One region of the Micromonospora sp. CV4 genome, then DNA from elsewhere that is predicted to be linked to it. Evidence: riboswitches for the same ligand, from Rfam matches in the RefSeq annotation. Region 1 holds a riboswitch; each other region holds the start of a gene.
The links. A riboswitch is a leader RNA that binds a small molecule or an ion and turns the genes downstream of it on or off. The one in region 1 is predicted to bind cyclic di-AMP.

Region 2: it holds a riboswitch for cyclic di-AMP, as region 1 does, so the genes downstream of both, EAD98_RS21590 (hypothetical protein) here and EAD98_RS01700 (transglycosylase family protein) in region 1, are expected to answer to the same signal.
Region 3: it holds a riboswitch for cyclic di-AMP, as region 1 does, so the genes downstream of both, EAD98_RS25500 (hypothetical protein) here and EAD98_RS01700 (transglycosylase family protein) in region 1, are expected to answer to the same signal.

What each region holds. Positions count from the first base shown of each region.
Region 1 is NZ_RCVI01000139.1:3,503-11,135, reverse strand. It holds gene EAD98_RS01715 (hypothetical protein) at 1-127, shown strand, start outside; gene EAD98_RS01710 (SDR family oxidoreductase) at 235-933, opposite strand; gene htpG (molecular chaperone HtpG) at 1,096-3,012, shown strand; cyclic di-AMP (ydaO/yuaA leader) riboswitch at 3,269-3,440, shown strand; gene EAD98_RS01700 (transglycosylase family protein) at 3,440-4,108, shown strand; gene EAD98_RS01695 (hypothetical protein) at 4,176-4,517, opposite strand; gene dinB (DNA polymerase IV) at 4,619-5,806, opposite strand; gene EAD98_RS01685 (GNAT family N-acetyltransferase) at 5,881-6,393, opposite strand; gene EAD98_RS01680 (GNAT family N-acetyltransferase) at 6,390-6,908, opposite strand; gene EAD98_RS01675 (FMN-binding glutamate synthase family protein) at 6,965-7,633, opposite strand, start outside.
Region 2 is NZ_RCVI01000309.1:28,963-36,595, forward strand. It holds gene EAD98_RS21580 (AAA family ATPase) at 1-1,630, shown strand, start outside; gene EAD98_RS21585 (cation diffusion facilitator family transporter) at 1,737-2,654, shown strand; cyclic di-AMP (ydaO/yuaA leader) riboswitch at 2,797-2,928, shown strand; gene EAD98_RS21590 (hypothetical protein) at 2,985-3,998, shown strand; gene EAD98_RS21595 (SRPBCC family protein) at 4,393-4,884, opposite strand; gene EAD98_RS21600 (PfkB family carbohydrate kinase) at 5,063-6,040, shown strand; gene surE (5'/3'-nucleotidase SurE) at 6,037-6,864, shown strand; gene EAD98_RS21610 (STAS domain-containing protein) at 6,891-7,253, opposite strand.
Region 3 is NZ_RCVI01000361.1:21,736-29,368, forward strand. It holds gene EAD98_RS25475 (hypothetical protein) at 1-490, opposite strand, end outside; gene EAD98_RS25480 (heavy-metal-associated domain-containing protein) at 506-715, opposite strand; gene EAD98_RS25485 (metal-sensitive transcriptional regulator) at 869-1,165, shown strand; gene EAD98_RS25490 (heavy metal translocating P-type ATPase) at 1,232-3,355, opposite strand; gene EAD98_RS25495 (YibE/F family protein) at 3,667-5,043, shown strand; cyclic di-AMP (ydaO/yuaA leader) riboswitch at 5,210-5,340, shown strand; gene EAD98_RS25500 (hypothetical protein) at 5,345-6,364, shown strand; gene EAD98_RS25505 (carbonic anhydrase) at 6,423-7,133, opposite strand; gene EAD98_RS25510 (helix-turn-helix domain-containing protein) at 7,336-7,633, shown strand, end outside.

The DNA.
Region 1 (7,633 bases):
CGCGAACTACACCTACGTCGGCTACATCGCCGGCTTCGGCTACCAGTACCGGGCCGCCTCGGGCAACCTCTACACCAAGGAGGGCAGTCACTGGGACATCCTCTTCTACAGCTGCGGCGGCTGCTGACCGCCGCACGCCGAGGCGGGTGCGCGGACGGAGCTGACCGCGTACCCGAGGACGGGCCGCCGCCGGGGATGCCGGCGGCGGCCCGATCACGGTCGTGGTGTCGCGGCTCAGGGAAGCTGCGGGTAGAGCGCGGCCACCCCGCCGGAGAGGCCCGCCTGGACCCGCCGGCTGATGTCGTCGGTCACGATCTCGTACGCGTCGGCCTCGATGCCGTCCACGCCGAGCCGGGCGATCACCGCCGGGTCGGACTTCGGTCCGGCGACCGCGGCGGCCATGTCGGTGTCCATGTAGCCGACGTGCAGGCCGGCGACCCGGACACCCCGCTCGGCGAGCTGGATGCGCAGCGCGTTGGTCATGGCCCACTCGGCCGACTTGGCGGCGCCGTAGGGACCGTGGTGCGGAAGGTTCACCCAGGACAGCACGGAGAGCACGTTGAGGATGGTCCCGCCGCCGTTGCCGGCGATGACCGGCGAGAACGCCCGGATCATCGACAGGTTGCCGATGTAGTGGGTCTCGATCTCGAGCCGGATGAGGTCCAGATCGCCGTCCAGCAGGTCGGTTCGGGAGTCGATGCCCGCGTTGTTGATCAGCAGGTTCACGTCTCCGACCAGCTCGGCGGCGGCGGCCACCGAGGCGGGGTCGGTGATGTCCAGCCGCACCGGCGTCACGCCGGGCAGGTCGACGGTGTCCGGGTTGCGGGCGCCGGCGTAGACGGTGGCGCCGCGGGCGAGGAGTTCGGCGGCCAGGTGCCGGCCGAAGCCGCGGTTGGCGCCGGTGACGAGGGCGGTGCTTCCAGCGATCTTCATGGCCGGAACACTATCCGAGCTGACTTCTGTCCATCAAAGTCAGCTATGTCACGAGGGCGGCGCGCCCGGATCGGGAATACGACCCGGACGCGGGCACGGCCCGGCCGGTGACGGCTCGTATCCTTTCCGCGAACCTCCGCACGAGCCGAGAAGGGAGACGGTGTGAGCAATCAGGCCGAGACGTTGGAATTCCAGGCTGAGGCGCGTCAGCTCCTCCAGTTGGTCGTCCACTCGATCTATTCGAACAAGGACGTCTTCCTGCGGGAACTCATCTCTAACGCGTCCGACGCGCTGGACAAGCTGCGGCTGGCGACACTGGTCGACAAGGACCTCGTCGCCGACACCGACGACCTGCACGTCGCCATCGAGGTCGACCGGGACGCCCGCACCCTGACCGTGCGGGACAACGGCATCGGCATGACCCGCGACGAGGTGATCCGGCTGATCGGCACCATCGCCAAGTCGGGCACCGCCGAGCTGCTGAGCAAGCTGCGCGAGTCCGCCGACGCGCGTGCCTCGCAGGAGCTGATCGGCCAGTTCGGTGTCGGCTTCTACGCCGCGTTCATGGTCGCCGACCGGGTCACCCTGCTGACCCGAAAGGCCGGCGAGACCGGCGGCACCCGCTGGGAGTCCACCGGCGAGGGCACGTACTCGATCGAGACCGTCGACGAGGCGCCGCAGGGCACCACGGTGACCCTGCACCTGAAGCCGGCCGACACCGAGGACAACCTGCACGACTACACCGCCGAGTGGACCGTCCGCGAGATCGTCAAGCGGTACTCCGACTTCATCGCCTGGCCGATCCGGATGCGCGTCGAGCGCCCGGGCGCCGACGGCGCGGACGCCACCAGCGAGGTGCAGACGCTCAACTCGATGAAGGCGCTCTGGGCGCGGCCCCGCGACGAGGTCGACGCCGCCGAGTACAACGAGTTCTACAAGCACGTCAGCCACGACTGGGCCGACCCGCTCGAGGTCGTGCACATGAAGGGCGAGGGCACCTTCGAGTACGAGGCGCTGCTGTTCCTGCCCAGCCACGCCCCGCTGGACATGTTCGCCCCGCAGGGCCGCCGTGGCGTCCAGCTCTACGTCAAGCGCGTGTTCATCATGGACGACTGCGAGGCGCTGGTCCCCACCTACCTGCGCTTCGTCAAGGGTGTGGTCGACGCGCACGACCTGTCGCTGAACATCTCCCGGGAGATCCTCCAGCAGGACCGGCAGATCCAGATCGTCCGCCGCCGCCTGGTGAAGAAGGTCCTCGCCACGGTCCGGGACCTCAAGGCCAACCACCCCGAGCGCTACCGCACCTTCTGGACCGAGTTCGGCGCGGTGGTCAAGGAGGGGTTGATCGACGACGCCGACAACCGCGACATCCTGCTGGAGATCCTGTCGGTGCCCTCCACCCACGACCCGGCCGAGCCCACCGACCTGGCCGGCTACGTGGCACGGATGAAGGACGGTCAGAGCGACATCTGGTACGCCACCGGCGACTCCCGGGCCACCATCGAGAACTCCCCGCACCTGGAGGCGTTCCGGGCCAAGGGCCACGAGGTGCTGCTGCTCACCGACCCGGTCGACGAAGTGTGGGTCGAGCGGGTCGGCCAGTACGACGGCCGCCCGCTGCGCTCGATCGCCAAGGGCGAGGTCGATCTGGACACCGACGAGGAGAAGCAGCAGGCCGAGGCCGAGCGCGAGCAGCAGCGACAGGAGTTCGCCCCGCTGCTCGACTGGCTTGGCACCACCCTGACCGACAGCGTCCGCGAGGTCCGCCTGTCGTCGCGGCTGACCACGTCACCGGCCTGCGTCGTCGGCGACGCGCACGATCTCACCCCGACCCTGGAGAAGATGTACCGGGCGATGGGGCACGAGGTTCCGTCGACGAAGCGGATCCTGGAGATCAATCCCGGTCATCCCCTGGTTGCCGGGCTGCGCAAGGCCCACGAGCAGAGCGCGGGCTCCGAGGCTCTGACCGAGACGGCCGAGCTGCTGTACGGGCTGGCGGTGCTCGCCGAGGGTGGCGAGCTGGCCGACCCGGCCCGGTTCACCCGGGCCCTCGCTGACCGGCTGGCGCGCACCCTCTGACCGACCGATCCCTCCGGCCGGCGGGCCGCCCGTGCGACGGGCCCCGCCGGCCGGACCGTTCACGCCGCCCGCGCCGAGCTGCCCGTGGCCCGGCTCCGCCGATCGGAAACGGTCCATCGTGGTCACTGCACAGCCGCGCTACGCCCGCAACCGCTGCGCGGGCCGCCCCGTGTGGCTCGGTGAAGAAGTTCACAGGGGGTGGGCGACCCTCACCGACCGTGCCTAACGTCGGTCGGGTTCGCCAATGCGGACACCGCGACCGGCAACGCCAAATCCTGCCCCCGGTCGTCGGAACCAGTCACCCGGGCAGGAGCGGGGGACCCAACGTTCCTCGGTGCACGTCACCTCGGGGTGAAGCCGCCACCGCGCGGCCGGGCTCCTCGGCCCGAACCCGACAGCTCACCTCGCCGGCGTGGAGGAAGCTCACATGTCATCTGCACACACCGCCCGTCATCGACGGGTCACCACCCGCCGCGTCACCGTCGGCACCCTCGCCGTCGGCGCGGTCACCGGCGCCGTCGCCCTCTTCGGCCCGGCCGCCCCGGCCCAGGCCGGGGTCAACTGGGACGCGATCGCCCAGTGCGAGTCCAGCGGCAACTGGCACATCAACACCGGCAACGGCTACTACGGCGGACTTCAGTTCTCGCAGAGCACCTGGGCCGGCTACGGCGGCAAGAAGTACGCCGCCCGCGCCGACCTGGCCAGCCGCGGCGAGCAGATCGCGATCGCCGAGAAGGTGCTCGACGGGCAGGGCATCGGCGCCTGGCCGACCTGCGGCAGGAAGGGCGGCTCGTCGGGCGGCTCCGCCACGAAGTCCTCGACGAAGTCCGACTCGAAGTCCACCTCGAAGTCCGACTCGACGTCGAAGCCCCGGGAGCGGTCGACGCGCGGCGAGCAGCCGGCAACCCGCAACCACGAGCGCACCGCGCCGTCGACGGGCGCCGGAACGTACCTGGTCAAGCCGGGCGACACCCTGTCGGAGATCGCCCAGGCCCACCAGGTGACCGGCGGCTGGGAGGCCCTGTACGAGCGCAACCGGCAGCTGATCGGCGCCGACGCCGGCCTGATCTTCCCGGGTCAGCGGCTCGCTCTCTGACGCACGACGCGCGGGCGCCCGACCGGATTCCGGTCGGGCGCCCGCGGCGTGTCGAGAAGGGTGCGCGTCAGGCGGCCGACGCGGCTGCCTCCGGAAGCGACGACCAGGCCCGGCGCGCGATCGGAACGCCCTCGGCGGGCCGGTCAGCAGGTGTGGTGGTGCCCTCGTCCCGCTCCGACGTGGACGGTGTGTCGGCCGAACCGCGGGCCAGCCGCAGCGACTGTTCGGCGGAGCGGCGGGCCGCGCACGGCCACGGCTGGCCGGCGCAGAGCAGATTGCGGCAGGCGCCGTCCTCGTCCGGCTCATGTGCGCTGAGCACGTCGATCGCGAGCTGCCAGAGCAGTGGGTCGGTCACGTCGCCGGGACGCTGCTCGCGCCGGCTCGGACGGTTGCTGGTGTCGTCGGACATGGTGGTCCCCCCTGGATGGCTGATCGTCACTACGTGACCGCTCAGGCCGTCGCTAAACCCTCCGTCCCCTGTGATGTCCGCCCCGTCGCCACCCGGCACGGTCAGTCCGGCAGCAGCGGCATCTCGACGCCGGGATCCCGGCCGAGCAGCACCGCGCGGGTGAGCGCCGCCGACCCGAACCGGTCGCGGACCGCGTCCACCGCGGCGTCCAGCTCGGCGCCCGGATCGTGGTGGAACGGCAGCTCCGGCTGGACCGGGTTGTCGTCCAGGTTGCCGACCGAGACGCCGATCAGCGTGACGCCCCGCCGATCGATCTCGGGCAGGGCGGCCCGCAGCAGCGCCCGCGCGGCGGTTAGGAGCGGCGTGGTGTCCGCGGTCGCCTTGCCGATGGTGTGTGAGCGGGTGGCCCGGGTGTAGTCGCCGAAGCGCAGCCGCAGCATCACCGTGCGTCCGGAACGCCCGGCCGCCCGCATCCGCCGGGTGACCCGGTCGATCAGGCCGGCCAGGACGGCGTCCAGCTCCGCCGGCGCGTGCGGCGTACGGCTCAGGGCGTGCTGCGCGCCCATCGAGCCGCGCCGGCGACCGACCTGCACCGACCGGGGGTCGCGGTTGTGCGCCAGGGCGTGCAGGTGCCGGCCGGCGCCGGCGCCGAGCAGCGACACCAGCGCCGCCTCGCCGAGCCGGGCCACCTCGCCGACCGTACGGATCCGCCGTTCCCGCAGCTTCGCGGCGGTGATCGGGCCGACGCCCCAGAGCCGTTCCACCGGCAGCGGATGCAGGAACGCCAGCTCGGCGTCGGGCGCGACGACCAGCAACCCGTCCGGCTTGGCCACCCCGCTGGCCACCTTCGCCAGGAACTTCGTCCGGGCCACGCCCACGGTGATCGGCAGGTGGACCCGTTCGCGGATCTCCCGGCGCAACCGGTCGGCGATGTCGGCCGGCGGCCCGGCCAGCCGGCGAAGACCGCCCACGTCCAGGAACGCCTCGTCGATGGAGAGCCCCTCGACCAGCGGCGTGGTCTGCCGGAAGATCTCGAACACCGCCCGGCTGGCCGCCGTGTACGCCGACATCCGGGGCGGTACGACGATCGCGTCCGGGCAGAGCCGGCGCGCCTGCTGGCCGCCCATGGCGCTGCGTACGCCGCGCGCCTTCGCCTCGTAGCTGGCCGCCAGCACCACGCCCCCGCCGACGATGACCGGCCGCCCCCGCAGGCGCGGGTCGTCGCGCTGCTCGACCGACGCGTAGAAGGCGTCCAGGTCGGCGTGCAGGATGCTGGCCCCGGGTGACACGTACATATGTTCGCATGGCGTCCGCGATCACCACAGTGAGCTGGGCGAACGTGACCTTGCGGTGTCGCCGGAGGCTAGCGCTCCGCCGCGGCACCGGTGCGCAGGGCGTAGTGGCGCATCGACACCGCGCCACCGTCGGGAGCGGTCCACTGCGCCGTGCTGGTGCCGGTGCACCGCCACCCGGCGCGCTCGTAGAGGGCGGCGGCCGCGGTGTCGCTGGCGGCCACCTCGAGCACCAGGTCCGTCCCGCGCTCGGCCGCCCACCGCCCGACCCTGGTCAGCAGCGCGCCGCCCAGCCCGGTCCCGCGCGCGGCCGGCGACACGAACAGGCGAGCCACCTCGGCGGTCGGCCGGGCGGGCGACCCGTCCGCCGGTTCGGGCAGCCGGTGCACCGCCACATGCCCGACGATCGCCGAGGCGGCGTCGACGGCGACCCACGCGCGCGCCGGACGGGGCTCGCGCAGCCAGCGGTGCGGGTCGGCGGGCCAGTTCAGCGGGTACCGGTCGGCCCGGTGGACGAGGGCCAGCGCCGCGACGCAACCGTCGAGGTCGCTGGCGCGCCGCCGGCGGATACGCGGTGGGGTCACAGCTCGTCGAACGGGCCGGCGTACCGGAACTCGCCCCGGATCGAATCCCGCCAGGCGCTCAACGGGCGGGCCTGGAAGTACTGCGGGCCCCAGGGCTGCGGCGGGGTGACGCCCAGCTCGACGGCCGGCCGGAAGCCGAATCGCGGGTAGTAGTCGGGGTGGCCGAGCAGCACCACCAGTGGCTCGTCCCGGGCGTCGGCCGCGCCCAGCACCGCGTGCATCAGCGCCGAGCCGACCCCGCGCCGCTGCCAGGCGGGAAGCACGCCGAGCGGCCCCACGCCGAGCGCGACCGGCTGGCCGGCCACCTGCGCGCGGGTGGCCACCACGTGCCCCACCACCTGGCCGTCCGGGTCGGCCGCCACCAGGGAGTACGCGGGCAGCCAGCCCTCGTCGGCGCGCAGCGCGTCGACCAGCGTCGCCTCGATCGGTACGGCGCCGTCCGGCGCGCCGAAGGCGGCGGCGTGCACCGCGCGGATGGCGTCGACATCGGCGGGCGTCTCGCGTCTGATCAGCACCGCGCCACGATACGGTGCCCGGGCGTCCGGCTCCACGGGTTATCGGCGGGCGCCGGTCAGCCGACGGCGGTGGGGGAGGGCGTCGCGCTGCCACCCTGCGGCGCCTCCGGCGCCATCAGCCGGACGATCTCCGCCCGGTCGGCCGGTGAGGGCAGACCCCACTCCGGTCGGTAGCCGTACACCTCGTGCAGTCCGGTGGAGCCGGTGCGGCCGTCCAGGATCTCCACCGCGTCGGTGCCGATCAGGCCGGGGTGCTCCACGCCGCACGCCTCGGCCACCTTCACCAGGTCCCGGCGCAACGTCCGCAGGTAGTTGGCCGCGCGCACCGACTTCAGCGTCGGGTCCAGCCCCCGGGCCAGCCAGGCGTTCTGGGTCGCCACTCCGGTGGGGCAGGTGTCGGTGTGACACTTCTGCGCCTGGATGCAGCCGATCGACAGCATCGCCTCCCGGCCCACGTTGACCAGGTCGCAGCCGAGCGCGAAGGCCACGACGGCGTTGTCCGGCAGGCCGAGCTTGCCGCCGCCGACGAAGACCACCTGTTCGTGCAGGTCGTGCTCGGCGAAGACCTTGTACACCCGGGAGAAGCCCTGCTGGAACGGGAGCGACACCGAGTCGGTGAAGATCAGCGGCGCGGCGCCGGTGCCGCCCTCGCCGCCGTCGATCGTCACGAAGTCGACGCCCCGGCCGGTGTCCCGCATCAGGGTGGCCAGTTCCTCCCAGAAGCC
Region 2 (7,633 bases), on a different contig from region 1:
GCTGCTGGCGACCCTGTCCCGGGCCACCGGCCGGGGCATGCGCGACATCGTGGCGACGATCCAGCGCGAGCAGGACGAGGCGATCCGCTCGCCCGGCTCCGGGGTGACGATCGTCGCCGGCGGGCCGGGCACCGGCAAGACCGCGGTGGCCCTGCACCGGGCCGCCTTCCTGCTGTACTCCGACCGCAGCCGGTACGCCGGCGGCGGCATCCTGGTGGTCGGCCCGTCCTCGGTCTTCGTCGAGTACATCGCCTCGGTGCTGCCCTCGCTCGGCGAGGACACCGCCACGCTGCACTCGCTGGGCACCCTCTTCCCGGGCATGACCGCCACCCGCACCGACCCGCCCGAGGTGGCGGCGGTGAAGGGCTCACTGCGGATGCGCCGGGTGCTGGAGCGCGCCGTCCGGGACGCGGTGCCGGACGGCCCGGGCGAGCTGCGGCTGCTCTACCGTGGCACGCTGCTGCGGCTGGACCGGGCCGAGCTGGACGGGATCCGGGACCGCGTGCTGCACCGGGGCGCCCGGCGCAACGAGGTCCGGCGGGCCGGCTTCGACGGCGTCTTCGCCGCGCTGTGGGCGCAGGCCCGCCGATCGGGCATCGGCCGGCTGCCGGAGCAGCGGGCGTTCGAGGACGAGATCGCCGAGCGGCCGGAGTTCCGGGAGTTCCTCAAGGCGTGGTGGCCGCGTCTGCACCCCCGGCACGTGCTCGGCTGGCTCGCCCGGCCGGACCGCCTGCGCCGGTACGCCGGCGGGATCCTCTCCACCGCCGAGATCCGGCTGCTCAGCGCGGCGTACCAGACCCTGGACGCGGCCGGGTTGACGATCGCCGACGTGGCGCTGCTGGACGAGCTGGACGCGCTGCTCGGCAAGCCGGCGCAGCCGGCCCGGGCCAAGCGTGACCCGTTCCAGCTCGCCGGCGGGGTCCGCGAGCTGAGCACCTTCGGCGAGCGGCAGCGGGCCGCGCGGGCGGCGGCCCGGGAGCGTCCGGCGGACTACCGGGAGTACGCGCACGTGGTGGTCGACGAGGCGCAGGACGTCTCGCCGATGCAGTGGCGGATGGTCGGCCGGCGCGGCCGGCTGGCCTCCTGGACGGTGGTGGGCGACCCGGCGCAGACCGCGTGGACCGGTGACCCGGAGGAGCTGACCCGGGCCCGGGACCAGGCGCTGGGCCGGCGCAAGCGGCACGACTTCACGCTGACCACCAACTACCGCAACTCGGCGGAGATCTTCGCGGTGGCGGCGGCGGAGATCCGCCGGCTCTACCCCGACCTGCCGCTGCCGAGCGCCGTCCGCTCCACCGGGGTCGACCCGGTCGAGCTGGTGGTGCCGCCGACGGAGCTGGAGACCGCGACCGTGGAGGCGGCAACCGGCCTGCTGGCCGAGGTGGAGGGCACGGTCGGTGTGATCACGCCGGTTCCCCGCCGCGACGAGATCGCCGGTTGGCTCGGCGCGCTCGGTGCGCCGCGGCTCCAGGTGGTGACGAGCCTGGAGGCGAAGGGCATGGAGTACGACGGCGTGGTGCTGGTCGCACCGAGCGAGATCCGGGCGGATCCGGGCGCCGGGGTGCGCACCCTCTATGTCGCGCTGTCCCGGGCCACCCAGCGCCTCACCACCATCGACCCGACGGGCTGACCTGCGGCGGCGAGCCCCGCCGGAGGGAGGACGGCCGTACACTTGCATACATAGCGATGTGAGCATACATTTGACCGGGTCCGGACCGACGGCGGAGGGTGGTCTCGTGGGCGCAGGTCATGACCACCACCATGGGTCGGTCGCCAACGCCGCGCACCAGCACCGGGGGCGGCTCTGGACCGCGTTCGGGCTGCTCGCCACCCTGATGGTGGTCGAGGCGGTGGCCGCGTTCCACACCGGCTCACTGGCCCTGCTCTCCGACGCCGGGCACATGTTCACCGACGTGCTCGGCATCGGGATGGCGCTCGCCGCGATCACCGCCACCCGGCGGGCCACCGGCGACCCGCAACGCACCTTCGGGCTCTACCGACTCGAGGTGCTCGCCGCGCTGGCCAACGCCGTCCTGCTCTCCGGGGTCGCGGTCTACGTGGTGATCGAGGCGATCGGCCGGTTCGGCGACCCGCACGAGGTGCTGGCCGGACCGATGCTCGCGGTGGCCGTGCTCGGCCTGCTCGCCAACGTGGCCGCCTTCGCGCTGCTGCGCGCGGGGGCACGGGAGAGCATCAACCTCCAGGGCGCCTACCTGGAGGTGCTCGGCGACCTGCTCGGCTCGCTCGGCGTGATCGGCGCGGCGCTGCTCATCCAGGTCACCGACTGGTGGTGGGCCGACCCACTCGTCGCGGTCGCCATCGGCGTGTTCATCCTGCCGCGCACCTGGCGGCTGGGACGGGCCGCGGTCCGCATCCTGGTGCAGGCCGCCCCGGAACACCTGCAGGTGACCGCCGTGCACGACCGGCTGGCCGAGGTGCCCGGCGTGGTCGAGGTGCACGACCTGCACGTCTGGACGCTCACCTCGGGCATGGAGGTGGCCTCCGCGCACCTGACCATGGCCCCCGGCGCCGATGTCGGTGCGGTGCTCACCGCGGCGCGTACCGCCCTGCACGAGGACTTCCGGATCGAGCACGCGACGCTGCAGATCGAACCCGGCGCGGCCCCCGGGGCCTGCGGTTCGGTCGAATGGTAATGGCATTTCAGGAGTTCTACTCGCTTTAGCCGGAATTTCGCGTGACGACGCACGCACCGTCCGTCACATCGGCTGCATTCGCCCCACCGGCACCGGTAGGCTCGGTCCCGGCCTCCACCCGGCGGCGCCCTCCCGGCGCCGGTGGTGGTCGCCGCCTAATCGCCCGAGTGGGCGAACCGGGGAACCATGTTCCTGGGGTGCATCCGCGTCAGCGGTAGGGATCTTCCGTCCCGAACCCGTCAGCTAACCCGGTCGGCGGCTGACGGAAGGACATGCGTAGTGGTACCAGCACGACCACCCGCCGCCCGACTGGCGGCTCTGATCGTCGCGATGTTCGCCCTCGGCGTCGCGATCCCGGCCGGCGCCGCCTCGGCCGCTCCCCCGACCGGCCAGCGGGCCGCCGCGGCACCCGACGGCGACGAAGAGGGCGGCACCCCGGCGCTGCGCGCTCAACTGGAGGCGGCCAGCAAGGGCTACCTGGACGCGAAGCGCGCCCTGGCCACCTCCGTACAGCGGCAGCAGCAACTCGCCACCCAGCTCAAGACCACCGAGACCGAACTGACGGCACGCAGCGGCAAGGTCGACGAGATCGCCGGGCTGGCCTACCGCACCGGCCGGCTCGGCACGGTGTCGGCACTGCTCAACAGCAGCAATCCCGAGGGCTTCATGGACCGGGCCGTCACGCTCGACGCGGTCGCCGCCAACGAGGACCGCGCGCTGCGCGACCTCATCGCCACCAGGGACGAGGTCAACCGCACGCGCGTCGCCCTGGACGGCGAGATCCGTGAGCAGCGCAAGCAGGTCACCGTCATGGCCAAGCGCAAGGAGCAGGCCGAACGGGCCCTGACCGTGGCCACCACCAAGCCCAGGACGACCGCCGACAGCGGCTCCAACCGGGGCACCTCCGCCGCCAACGCCACGGCCGCGCCCCGCAACTCCGACGGCTCCTGGCCATCGGAGTCGTGCAGCGTCAACGACCCCACCCCGGCCACCGGCTGCATCACCCCGCGCACCCTGCACGCGCTCAACCAGGCCAAGGCCGCGGGCTTCACCCGGTACGTCTCCTGCCACCGCAACGGCGGCTCCGGCGAACACCCGAAGGGCCGGGCCTGCGACTTCGCCGCGCAGAAGGGCGGCTTCGGCGGGGACGCCACCGGCGGCGACAAGACGTACGGCAACAACCTGGCCGCGTACTTCATCCGCAACGCCGACCGGCTCGCCGTGCTGTACGTGATCTGGTACCGACAGATCTGGCTGCCCAGCAGCGGGTGGAAGTCGTACAGCGGGGCGGGCGGCGACCCGTCCAGCGACCACACCAACCACGTGCACCTGTCCGTGTACTGACCCACCGGCCGGTGCCCCGCCTCGCGGGGCGCCGGCCCGCCCGGGGTACGTCCGCGGACGTACCCCGGATGTCGTCGGCGGACGGACGTTTCGGCCGGTCCCGGCGGGCAGCATCCTGGTATGCGTCGGATCCCGCCCACCGCCCGCAAGGCGCTGCTCACCCTGCACCTGGTCACCTCGCTCGGCTGGCTCGGCGCCGACCTGACGCTGCTCACGCTCGGTGTCGCGGCACAGCGCGGCGCCGACCCGGCCGTCGTCTACCCGGTCGCCGCGCTGATCGGCACCGTGCTGTTCGCGCCGTTGAGCGTGCTGGTCTGGCTGATCGGCGTGGCCAGCGCGCTGCTCACCCCGTGGGGCCTGCTGCGCTATCGCTGGGTGCTGTTCAAACTCGTGATCACCACGGTGATGGTCGGGCTGGTGCTATCACCAGGTCGGCGCGGTCCGGGGCGTCCAGGGCCGCGCCCAGCCGGGTGGCCAGGGCCAGGTGGGCTGCCTGGGCCTGGCGGAACGCGTACCGGAACAGCGGCGCCGGCGCGGTCAGGGTGATCTCGACGTCGATCCGGACCAGGCCGTCCGGCTCGCCGCGCAGCCGGGTGTGGTTGCGTACCGTGGTGGCCGGCCACTGGCGGGCCACCATGACAATCTCGTCGTCCTCGCTGATCAGCACGTCCGCCTGGTAGCTGGTCCGGAAGCGCAGCGGGCCGGCCGCCAGCCGGTCGCTGATCACGTAGCTGGCCTGAGCCCCGGGCCGCGGTGGCAACCGGCGGACCCTGACGATCAGCGGGTGCAGCTCACCCTGCCGGGTCAGGTCGCTCAGCAGGGCCGCCGCCTCCTGGGGCGTGCAGCGGGCCTGGACGGTGTAGCTGAAGGTATCGCTCCTGAGCACACCGTCTCCCGCCGTCGTTGGTCGCACGATCGTCCCGTACCCCGGTCGGGGTGGCAACGCCCGGAGGGACACGGACCGTTGCCTCGGCATGCACACCGCGTTTCCCACTACGGACGGTGGACGGGGAACCACCATTCGTGAGGACGAGGGAGGGCATGAGCATGAACGGGTACGACCGGTGAGCGGGCACGTGATGGTGTTCGCCCCCACGCCGCAGCTGACGGTGACCGTGGACCAGCCGAACGGCCAGCCCGAGCTGCACCTGCACCCGGGTGGGCAGGGTGTCTGGCAGGCCCGCATGGTGATGTCGCTCGGGGTCGACGTGGTGCTCTGCGCCGCGCTCGGCGGCGAGATCGGTCAGGTGCTGGAGCCGCTGCTCGTCAGCGAGGGCGTGGACCTCAAGGTGGTGGTCCGGGACTCCGGCAGCGGCGGGTACGTGCACGACCGCCGGGACGGGTCCCGGCAGGAGATCGCGGACGTGCCCGGGCAGCCACTGAGCCGACACGAGCTGGACGAGTTGTACAACCTGGCCCTCGGCGAGGGGCTGCGCGCGCCGGTGAGCGTGCTGAGTGGACCCAACGAGCCGTGGCTCGTCCCGGCCGACCTGTACCGGCGCTTCGCCGCGGATCTCGGTGCCAACGGCGGCCGGGTGGTGGTCGACCTCTCCGGCGATCACCTCGGCGCGGTGCTGGACAGCGGGGTGTTCTTCCTGAAGGTCAGCCATGAGGAACTGATCCGCGACGGCCGCGCCCGCAACGAGGAGACCGCGGAGCTGACCCGGGCGATGTACGAGTTGCACGCCGCCGGCGCCGAGACGGTGGTGGTGAGCCGGGCCGACGAGCCGGCGCTCGCGCTCATCGACGGGGAGCTGTTCGAGGTGGAGATGCCCCGGTTGCAGGCGGCCGACCCGCGCGGCGCGGGCGACTCGATGACCGCCGGGGTGGCCGCCGTGGTGGCCGGCGGCGGTGACATCCGGACCGCCATCCGGACCGGCGCCGCCGCCGGAGCGCTGAACGTGACCCGGCACGGCCTGGGCACCGGGCGGCTGGACTCGATCACCGGTCTGGTGGAGCGGGTCCGGTTGGTCCCGGCGGACACCCGACAGCAGGAGCGGACCACCCCCGACGAACTGGCCGACCGGGCGGTCGAGCGATGACGCTGCGCGTGCTGGTCACCAACGACGACGGGATCGCCGCGCCGGGCATCCAGGCGTTGGCCTGGGCGGCGACGCAGCGGGGCCTGGACGTGGTGGTCGCCGCGCCGCTGGAGGAGGCGAGCGGCACCAGCGCCGCCATGAGCGCCATGGAGCAGGACGGGCGCGTGGTGGTGCACGAGCACCCGCTGACGGATCTGACGGGCGTGCCGGCGTACGGGGTGGGTGGTTCCCCGGGCTTCATCACGCTGATCGCGCTGCACGGCGCGTTCGGTCCGCCGCCGTCGGTGGTGCTCTCCGGCATCAACCGGGGCGCCAACGCCGGCCGCGCCGTGCTGCACTCGGGAACGGTCGGCGCCGCGTTCACCGCCGCCACGAACGGCTGCCGGGCGATGGCGGTCTCGCTGGACGTGCTGTCCGCGGGTGAGGCGACGGCCGCCAGCGGTGGCGCCGCGGTGGACGCCGCCGCCCGGGTACGCGACGCCGAACGCAACTGGAGCACCGCCGCGCGGGTCGCCCTGGACCTGCTCCCCCGGCTGACCGCCGCGCCGATCGAGAGCGTCCTCAACGTCAACGCACCGGACCTGCCGCACGGTCGGCTGCGTGGGGTGCGCCGCGGCACGCTGGCCAGTTTCGGTCAGGTGCAGATGACGGTGGCCGAATCGGGGCACGGCTTCGTCCGTACCTCGCTGGAGGAGCCGGGGCAGGCCGCACAGCCCGGCACGGACGTGGCGTTGCTGGCCGCGGGGTACGCGTCCGTGACGGCCATCCGTGCGGTCACCGAGATGACCGACGTGGACCTGGCCGGCCTGGACGAACAGCGCTGACCGGCTCGGGTCGGGCGTTTCAGCGCTCAGGCGCCGGGGAGCACCTCGGGGGTGGCGTTGCCGGCGAAGTAGGGCTCCGGGGCGCCGAAGAGGCCGAGCAGGCCGGTCACCCAGAGCTGCCGGTGCACGAACCGGCTCGGCTCGGTGACCACCAGCTTGACGCCGCTGACCTCGGCGGTCTGGAAGCCGGCCACCATCGCGCTGATGCCGACGGAGTCGATGAAGGTAACGAGCCTCATGTTCAGCTCGATGCGCAGCGGGCGGCCCTTGGCCAGCACCTCCGCGATCGCCTCGCGCACCTCGTACGCTGTGTCGACGTCGATCTCGCCCCGGGGGGCGATCTCCACGACACCACCGGACAAAACCGACTTCACGATCGACAGGCTCACGCGAGCACCTCCACCCGCCCGTCCCCCGGGCGCCTCATCAGTACGCGGGCCGCGACCGACAGTATTCCTTTGACGGCCTCGGTCGCCACCCCTCGGGATGAGCAATTCGCGGATCCGGGCACACCAAGTCGCCCATATCCGAACTTTTCGTTATCTGATCACTCAGTGCTTTTCGTTATCTGATCACTCGACGACCGGTCGGAACCGACGCATCGCCGGACCAGGGTAGCGGTCCCGGCCCGACGCGCCCGACAACCGGCCCACCAATGATGCCCGCCCCGTGTGACATCGGCGTGTCGCACCTCGTCGATCGACTCCGACCGGCCGGGTGGTTGCCGATGCCACCTAGCATCGGCCAGGGAACCCACCGTGACGGAGAG
Region 3 (7,633 bases), on a different contig from region 1:
CCACGCCGAGGGTCAGCGGCTCTCCCCCGGTCGGGGCGAAGTCGGCGAACGCCCGCCACTGGCCGGGGCCGGCCAGCGGGGTGGCGACCCGCCAGGTGCCGTCCGGGGCCAGGTCGGGATGCACGTGGCGGAAGCCGGAGAGGTCCCGCCGGGCGACGATGAGGTGCATCCGCTTGTCGTGGGCCACGTCGAACCGGGTCATCGGCCGGCCGTCGGGGCCGCCGATCCGGAAGGCGAACTCGCCGGCCGGGGCGGCGACCGGTTCGAGGGTGTAGCCGCGGTCGGAGACCAGCAGGCCGCCGGGGAGCCGGTCGGCCGCCTCGTCGTGCTCGCCCTGGTCGGCCGGGCCCGGCTGGTGGACGGCCCCGCCGTCGTGTGAGCTCTCGGCCACCGGGGCGGCGGGGCCGGCCACCTGCCCGATCCCGTACGCCGCGCCGAAGACCGCCGCGAGGCCCAGGGCGAAGCCGCCCAGTCTGGTCACCGTGTTCATCGCCGAACCTCTCGATCAGGCGTCGACGAGGTCGTAGCCGGCCTCGTCGACGGCGGCCCGGACGACCTCCGTGTCCAGCGGCTGGTCGCTGCTGACGGTGACCCGGCCGGTGGCCAGGTCGACCTGAACGTCGCGCACGCCCGCGATGGCGCCGACCTCGGCGCTGACCGAGCTGACGCAGTGCCCACAGGTCATGCCCTGCACCTGGTACGTCGTGTTGACCATTGATCCGTCTCCCTCCGCCACCTCCGAGCCTATACCCCCCTGGGGTAATTCGGAGGCGGACCTCTGCCCTGATGTTGTACCGGTACCCGGTGGGGGTATCCCTACAGAGAGGGACAGTACCATACCCCCCAGGGGTAGGCTATCCTGGTCGTCATGACCGCACCCACTCCGATCCGCGGATACACCGCCAGCAAGGACCAGCTGCTCGCGCGGCTCCGCCGCGTCGAGGGGCAGGTCCGGGGCATCGAGAAGATGGTCGACGAGGACCGCTACTGCATCGACGTGCTCACCCAGATTTCCGCGATCCAGGCCGCACTGGACAAGGTCGCGCTGGGGCTCCTCGACGGGCACGCCCGGCACTGCATGCACGAGGGCGCGGCCGAGGGCCGGGCCGACGAGATGGCCACCGAGATGATGGCGGCGGTCGGCCGGCTGATGAAGCGCGGCTGAGACCCTGGCCCTTGGCCGGGCGCAGTGACCCGGCCGTCGACGGTGCGCGGCCGCCGGGCCGGGCCGTCAGTCCGGCTCCGGGTCGAGGCGTACCCCGCGCAGCAACTGGGCGTTGAGCGCCACCACGATGGTGGACGCGGACATCAGCACCGCGGCCAGCGCCGGGCTCAACGCCACCCCGGCCCACGCCAGCACCCCGGCCGCCAGTGGCAGCGCCACCACGTTGTAGCCCGCCGCCCAGGCCAGGTTCTGGCGCATCTTGCGGTACGACGCCCGGGAGAGCCGGGCCACGGCGCCGACCCCGCGCGGGTCCGACGAGGCCAGCACCACCCCGGCGGACTCGATCGCCACGTCGGTGCCCGCGCCGATCGCGATACCCACGTCGGCGCGCGCCAACGCCGGCGCGTCGTTCACCCCGTCGCCGATCATCGCCACGGTCAGTCCCCGCCGCTGAAGCTCGGCCACCCGGCCGTCCTTCTCCGCCGGCAACACCTCGGCGAAGACCTCGTCGACGCCGGGCCGGAAGCCCAGGTCGGCGGCGACCGCCTCGGCCACCGGCCGGGCGTCACCGGTGATCATGGCGATGGTGCGGACACCCGCCGCGCGCAGCTCGACGATGGCCCGCCGGGCCTCCGGACGTACCTCGTCGGTCAGCGCGAACGCACCGAGCAGGGCGCCCGGCAGCCGCACCAGGTACAGCACCGCGGCGCCCCGCGCCGACCACCGGCCGATCGGCGCGTCCAGCTCGGCCGGGAGCGACAGGCCCAGCTCCCGCAGCAACGTCGGCCCACCCACCGCGTACTCCGTACCGTCGACAAAGGCCTGCACGCCGCGGCCCGGCAGCGACCGGAACCCGGTGGCCGGGGCGACGTCCCCGGCCGCCGCCACGATCGCCCGGGCCAGCGGATGCTCGCTGTCCGACTCCACACCAGCCGCGATCCGCAGCACCTCGTCCCGTCCCACGCCGGACGCGGTCACCAGGTCGGTGACCGCGTGCTCGCCCCGGGTCAGCGTGCCGGTCTTGTCGAACAGCACCGCGTCGACGGTCCGCATCCGCTCCAGCGCCAACCGGTCCTTGACCAGGATGCCGGACCGCGCGGCCAGCGCGGTGGAGAGCGCGACGACCAGCGGAATCGCCAGCCCGAGCGCGTGCGGGCAGGCGATCACCAGGACGGTGACCGCGCGGACCACCGCCTCGTCGGGCCGGCCGAGCACGGTCCAGACCAGCACGGTCAGCACGGCCGTGCCGGTTGCCAGGTAGAACAGCGCGGCGGCGAACCGGTCCGCCAGCAGTTGGGCCCGCCCGCCGGAGCGCTGCGCCTGCGCGACCATCCGCTGGATGCCGGCGAGCGCGGTCTGTTCACCCAACGCCTCGACGCGCACCCGGATCGCCGAGTCGGTGGCGACGGTGCCGGCCACCACCCGGTCCCCTGCCGACCGGGCGACCGGACGCGACTCGCCGGTGATCATCGACTCGTCCAGCTCGGCGCCACCGTCGACGATCCGACCGTCCGCCGGAACCCGCCCACCCGGCCGGACCAGCACCACGTCACCCACCCGCAGCTCGGCCACCGGCACCGGCTCGATCCGCCCGTCCGCCGTCACCCGCTCGGCGTCGTCGGGCAGCAACGCGGCCAGCGCCGCGAGCGCGCCTCTGGCCTGACCGATCGCCTTCATCTCCTGCCAGTGCCCGAGCAGCATGATGGTGACCAGCGCGGCCAGCTCCCACCAGAAATCCAGGTCGAAGGCACCCGCACTGGTGGCCAGTGATGCGGTGTAGGCGACGGTGATCGCCATCGCGACCAGCAGCATCATGCCCGGCGCCCGATCGCGGACCTCGCGGACCGCACCCACCAGGAACGGCCAGCCGCCCCACCAGAACACCACCGAGCCGAGCACGGGCCCGACCCAGGACCGGCCCGGGACGTCCAGGTCGAGACCGAGCCGGTCCAGCACCAGGTGACTGGTCAACACCACCGGCACGGTGAGCGCCAGGCAGATCCAGAACCGGCGGCGGAACATCGCCGGATCGTGCCCCGCATGCTTGTCGTGCCCGCCGCGCTTGTCGTGCCCGCCGTGCTTGTCGTGCCCCGCGTGCTTGTCGTGCCCGCCGTGCTGCTGCGGCCCGCCGTCGGCGTGTCGCTGGTCGCCGGCAGGACGATCGGGGTCGGGCGGTGACGGAGCGGGCATGACTCCAACATGCCGCGCCGGAAACCGCCACGCGGGCGGTTCGACCACTCCGACACTCCGCCACGACCTGCGTCCCCGGGTCGGGCTGGTTAGCATTCCGACGATGGCCCTCCGGAACCCGCTACGCGCCCGGGCAGAGATGCCGCCCCGGTGCGGCGTCGCCGTCCGCCGACCGGGCCGAGCGCTCACCGTTCGTGATCACGCGGTCGCCATCCAGCGATTCGGCGCGCTCGTCGCCGCTTTCCCGCCGCGGCGCTGAACCGACCAGCCCGCCGGCACGTACCCCGCACCGGATCGTTGGGAGTCTCGCATTGGGTTCCGACCACACCCGTTCCGCTCCGTCCGCCCCGCCCCGGGTGCGACGGATCCTCTTCGCGACGGTGGTGCCCCTCTTCGTCGCGACCGTGCTCGCAGCGGTGGTGCTCTGGCCGCGCGACGGGTCACCGCAGACCGACGGTGGAGCGAACGTGCCGCGCTACCACGGCACGGTGACCCGGGTGGTGACCGAGCCGTGCCCACCGGCAGCTTCGAGCCCCGAGGGCACACCGGGGGTCGGGGACGGGCCGTGCGGCACGGTGGACGTGCGGGTGAACGACGGGCCGGCCTCCGGCCAGCAGATCCAGACACCGGTGCCGGCCGGACCGGGCGCTCCCCGGGTCGAGGTCGACGACGAGGTCATCCTGGTCGAGCTGACCGACCCGACCGACCCCACGGCCAGCAGTTGGAACATCGCCGAACACCAGCGCGGCGCGCCGCTGCTGTGGCTGGCGGTGATCTTCGCCGCCGCGATCGTCGCGTTCGGCCGGTGGCGTGGTCTGGCCGCGCTGGCGGGGTTGACCGCCAGCTTCGCCATCCTGCTCACCTTCGTGCTGCCCGGTATCGGCGCGGGCCGGTCACCGCTGCTGGTCGCTGTGGTCGGCGCCGCGCTGATCATGTTCGTGGTGCTCTACCTGACCCACGGAGTCAGCGCGCAGACCTCGGTCGCGGTGCTCGGCACCCTGGGCAGCCTGGTACTCACCGGCGTACTGGCCACCATCGTCACCGCCGCCACCCACCTCACCGGCTTCGGCAGCGAGGACGCCACCACCCTGTCGATGTTCCAGGCCGACGTCGACCTGCACGGCCTGCTGCTCGCCGGGATCATCATCGGCTCGCTCGGGGTGCTCGACGACGTGACGGTCACCCAGGCGGCCACCGTGACCGAGCTGGCCAACGCCAACCCCGGGCTGACCCGGTTGCAGCTCTACCGGGCGGCGACCCGGGTCGGCCGGGCGCACATCGCGTCCACCGTCAACACCATCGTGCTGGCGTACGCGGGCGCCTCCCTACCGCTGCTGCTCCTGCTCACCGCCGACTCGCGGCCGATCGGGCAGATCCTGACCAGCGAGTTCCTGGCGCAGGAGATCGTCCGCAGCGCGGTCGCCACGCTCGGGCTGATCGCCGCCGTGCCGCTCACCACCGGGCTGGCCGCGATGGTGACCGCAGCCGGCCGGCAGGGCGCCACGCCCACTGCGGCCACGCCCGCGCCGCGACCGCAGCCCGACCGCGCCGAGGCGCTGGCCGCACTGAGCTCCCCGCGTACGGGTCGACCCGACCCCACGTCGTCCGACCCGGCGCGGACCACACCCCCATCCCCCGCCACCGACCGGTGGCCAGATCCGAACAGGAGCACGGATACGGCATGGTGACACTCCTCAACGTGACCAGGCGGGGCGTTCGCCCTGAGAACCCCGTCACTGGTCACTCAACGCCATGGCGAAATGACGCTTTTAGTCGGTATCGGGGCGTAGCTCAGCCGGTGGGCTCTCGGGTAACCTCGCCGTCGGTTACCGATGAAGGCGCGAAGCGGCGCCTGCGGTACCACCGCCCAATCGCCAACCGGCGAGCCGGGAACCCAGGTACGTGGGGTGAATCCGCGACAGCGGTAGGGGCCACTTCCGCCCCGAACCCGTCAGCTAACCCGGTCGGCGGTCGACGGAAGGGAACATTGTGACGGCACCCCTACGCCGCTGGTTGACACCCGTGGTGGCCGTGATCGCCGCATTGACCGTGCTCGCCGGGCCGCTCCCGGCCCACGCCGCCCCGACGACCCCCACACCGTCCGGGCACGAGGAGGACGGCGAGCCCAAGCTGCTCACCGACGTCATCGAGCAGACCAACCGCAAGTACTCGGCGGCCAAGTCCAAACTGGACAAGTCCAAGAAGCGGCAGCTTGAGCTGGCGGTGGAGGTCACTCGGGCAAAGGCAGACCTGGACGCACTGGCACCGCAGGTCGGGCAGATCGCCTCCCAGTCGTACCGCACCGGCCGGATCGGGCCGATGGCGATGCTGCTGGAGAGCGAGGCCCCCGACTCCTTCGTCCAGCGCGCCGCCGCGCTCGACGAGATGAACATGGTCAACGAGAAGAAGCTCGCCGAGGTCAACGCGGTGAAGGAGCGTGCCGAGCAGGCCAAGCTGGCCCTCGACGCGGAGGTCCGCGAGCAGCAGAAGCAGACCGCCCTGATGGCCAAGGAGAAGCGCGACGCGGACAAGGCGCTCGCCCTGGTCGGTGGGAAGGGCTTCACCGGCGGGCTGGTGTCGGCCACCTCACCGGTCGCCCGGCTCGGCCCGGGCCGGACCGCCGACGGCGACTGGAAGCCCCAGTCGTGCAGCGAGAACGACCCGACCACGTCCGGCTGCGTCACGCCGCGCACGCTGCACGCCTACAAGGAGGTCAAGCGGGCCGGCTTCAACCGGTTCGTCGGCTGCTACCGCTCCGGCGGGCCGTGGGAGCACCCGAAGGGCCGCGCCTGCGACTGGTCGCTGCAGAAGAGCGGCTTCAGCCCGTGGCACAACGAGGACACCCGGACGTACGGCAACAACGTCGCGGCGTTCCTCATCCGCAACGCCGATCGGCTCGGCATCTACTACGTGATCTGGAACCGGCAGATCTGGTTCCCGGCGACCGGCTGGAAGTCGTACAGCGGGCCGTCGAACCACACCGACCACGTGCACATGTCGCTACTCTGACCCGCGCGCTCCTGTCCGAGGGCCGCCCCGCGTGACGCGGGACGGCCCTCGACGCGTTTCAGGCGGCCGGCGTGCCGGCGTCGATCGGCACATCGAGCGTCGCGGGCGGCACGGCGGCCACCGGACGCACCTCTCCGGCGGCGAGCCGGTACGACATCCCCACCACCGCGCACCGCCCCTGCGCGACCTCGTCGGCCAGCACGGGCGACTGCCCGAGCAGCGCCTCGACGGTCTGCGCGATGTGGATGTCGATGATGCCGTCGATGTCGTCCACCCCCTCGGCCGCGGCGCGGCGCAGGCTGGGCAGGACGGCGTCGACCACCGCGCGCAGGTGCCCCTGGGGCGGGGTGCCGGTGGCGGCCGACTGCCGGGCCGCCTGCACCGCACCGCACGAGTCGTGGCCGAGCACCACCACCAGCGGGGTGCCGAGCACGGTCACCGCGTACTCCACGCTGCCCAGCACCTCCGGGCCGGTGGTGTGCCCGGCGGTGCGGACCACGAACAGGTCACCCAGCCCACGATCGAAGATGATCTCGGCGGCCAACCGGGAGTCGGAGCAGCCGACGATCACCGCGAAGGGGTGCTGCCCGTCGGCCACCGCCGCACGGTGCCCGGCGTCCTGATTTGGGTGGCGCGGAATGCCGCTGACGAAGCGGCGGTTGCCGGCAGCCAGTTCGGCGTACGCCTGGGCCGGCACGGTCGGTGCTGACACCCGGTCGGCGGCCCGCTGCGGGCCCGGCTGCCCGCCGGGTGTACCGGGACGGCTCATCGCCCGCACCTCGTCTCCACGTGTTTTACCTGTTCAACCGAGCCTTCAGCGGGCTGGCTACAGGCGCTGACTCGGGCTCCACCGTCACACGCACCGCAAGATGCGTCAAGATATGCGTGATATAGATTTCATACGTTGGCCCCGGCCGGTCATCGGGCGACGCTTGAGGGCAGGGTCGACCAACGGGAGAGGCGGTCCCACGATGGCGAGCACGGCGACGGCGGCTGGCGGCACCGGCGGCCGGAACTGGACGTTCCTCACCAACCACGGGCACGTTCTGCTGGCCATCGGCCGCAACCCCACGGCGCGGCTGCGCGACGTGGCGGCCGAGGTCGGCGTGACCGAGCGGGCCGCGCAGGCGATCGTCGCCGACCTGGAGGCCGGCGGCTACCTGCACCGCACCCGGGTCGGGCGGCGCAACGAGTACACCCTCAACCCTGCCGGCCACTTCCGGCACCCCGCGGAGGCCGACCGCCAGGTCGGGGATCTGCTCGCGCTCT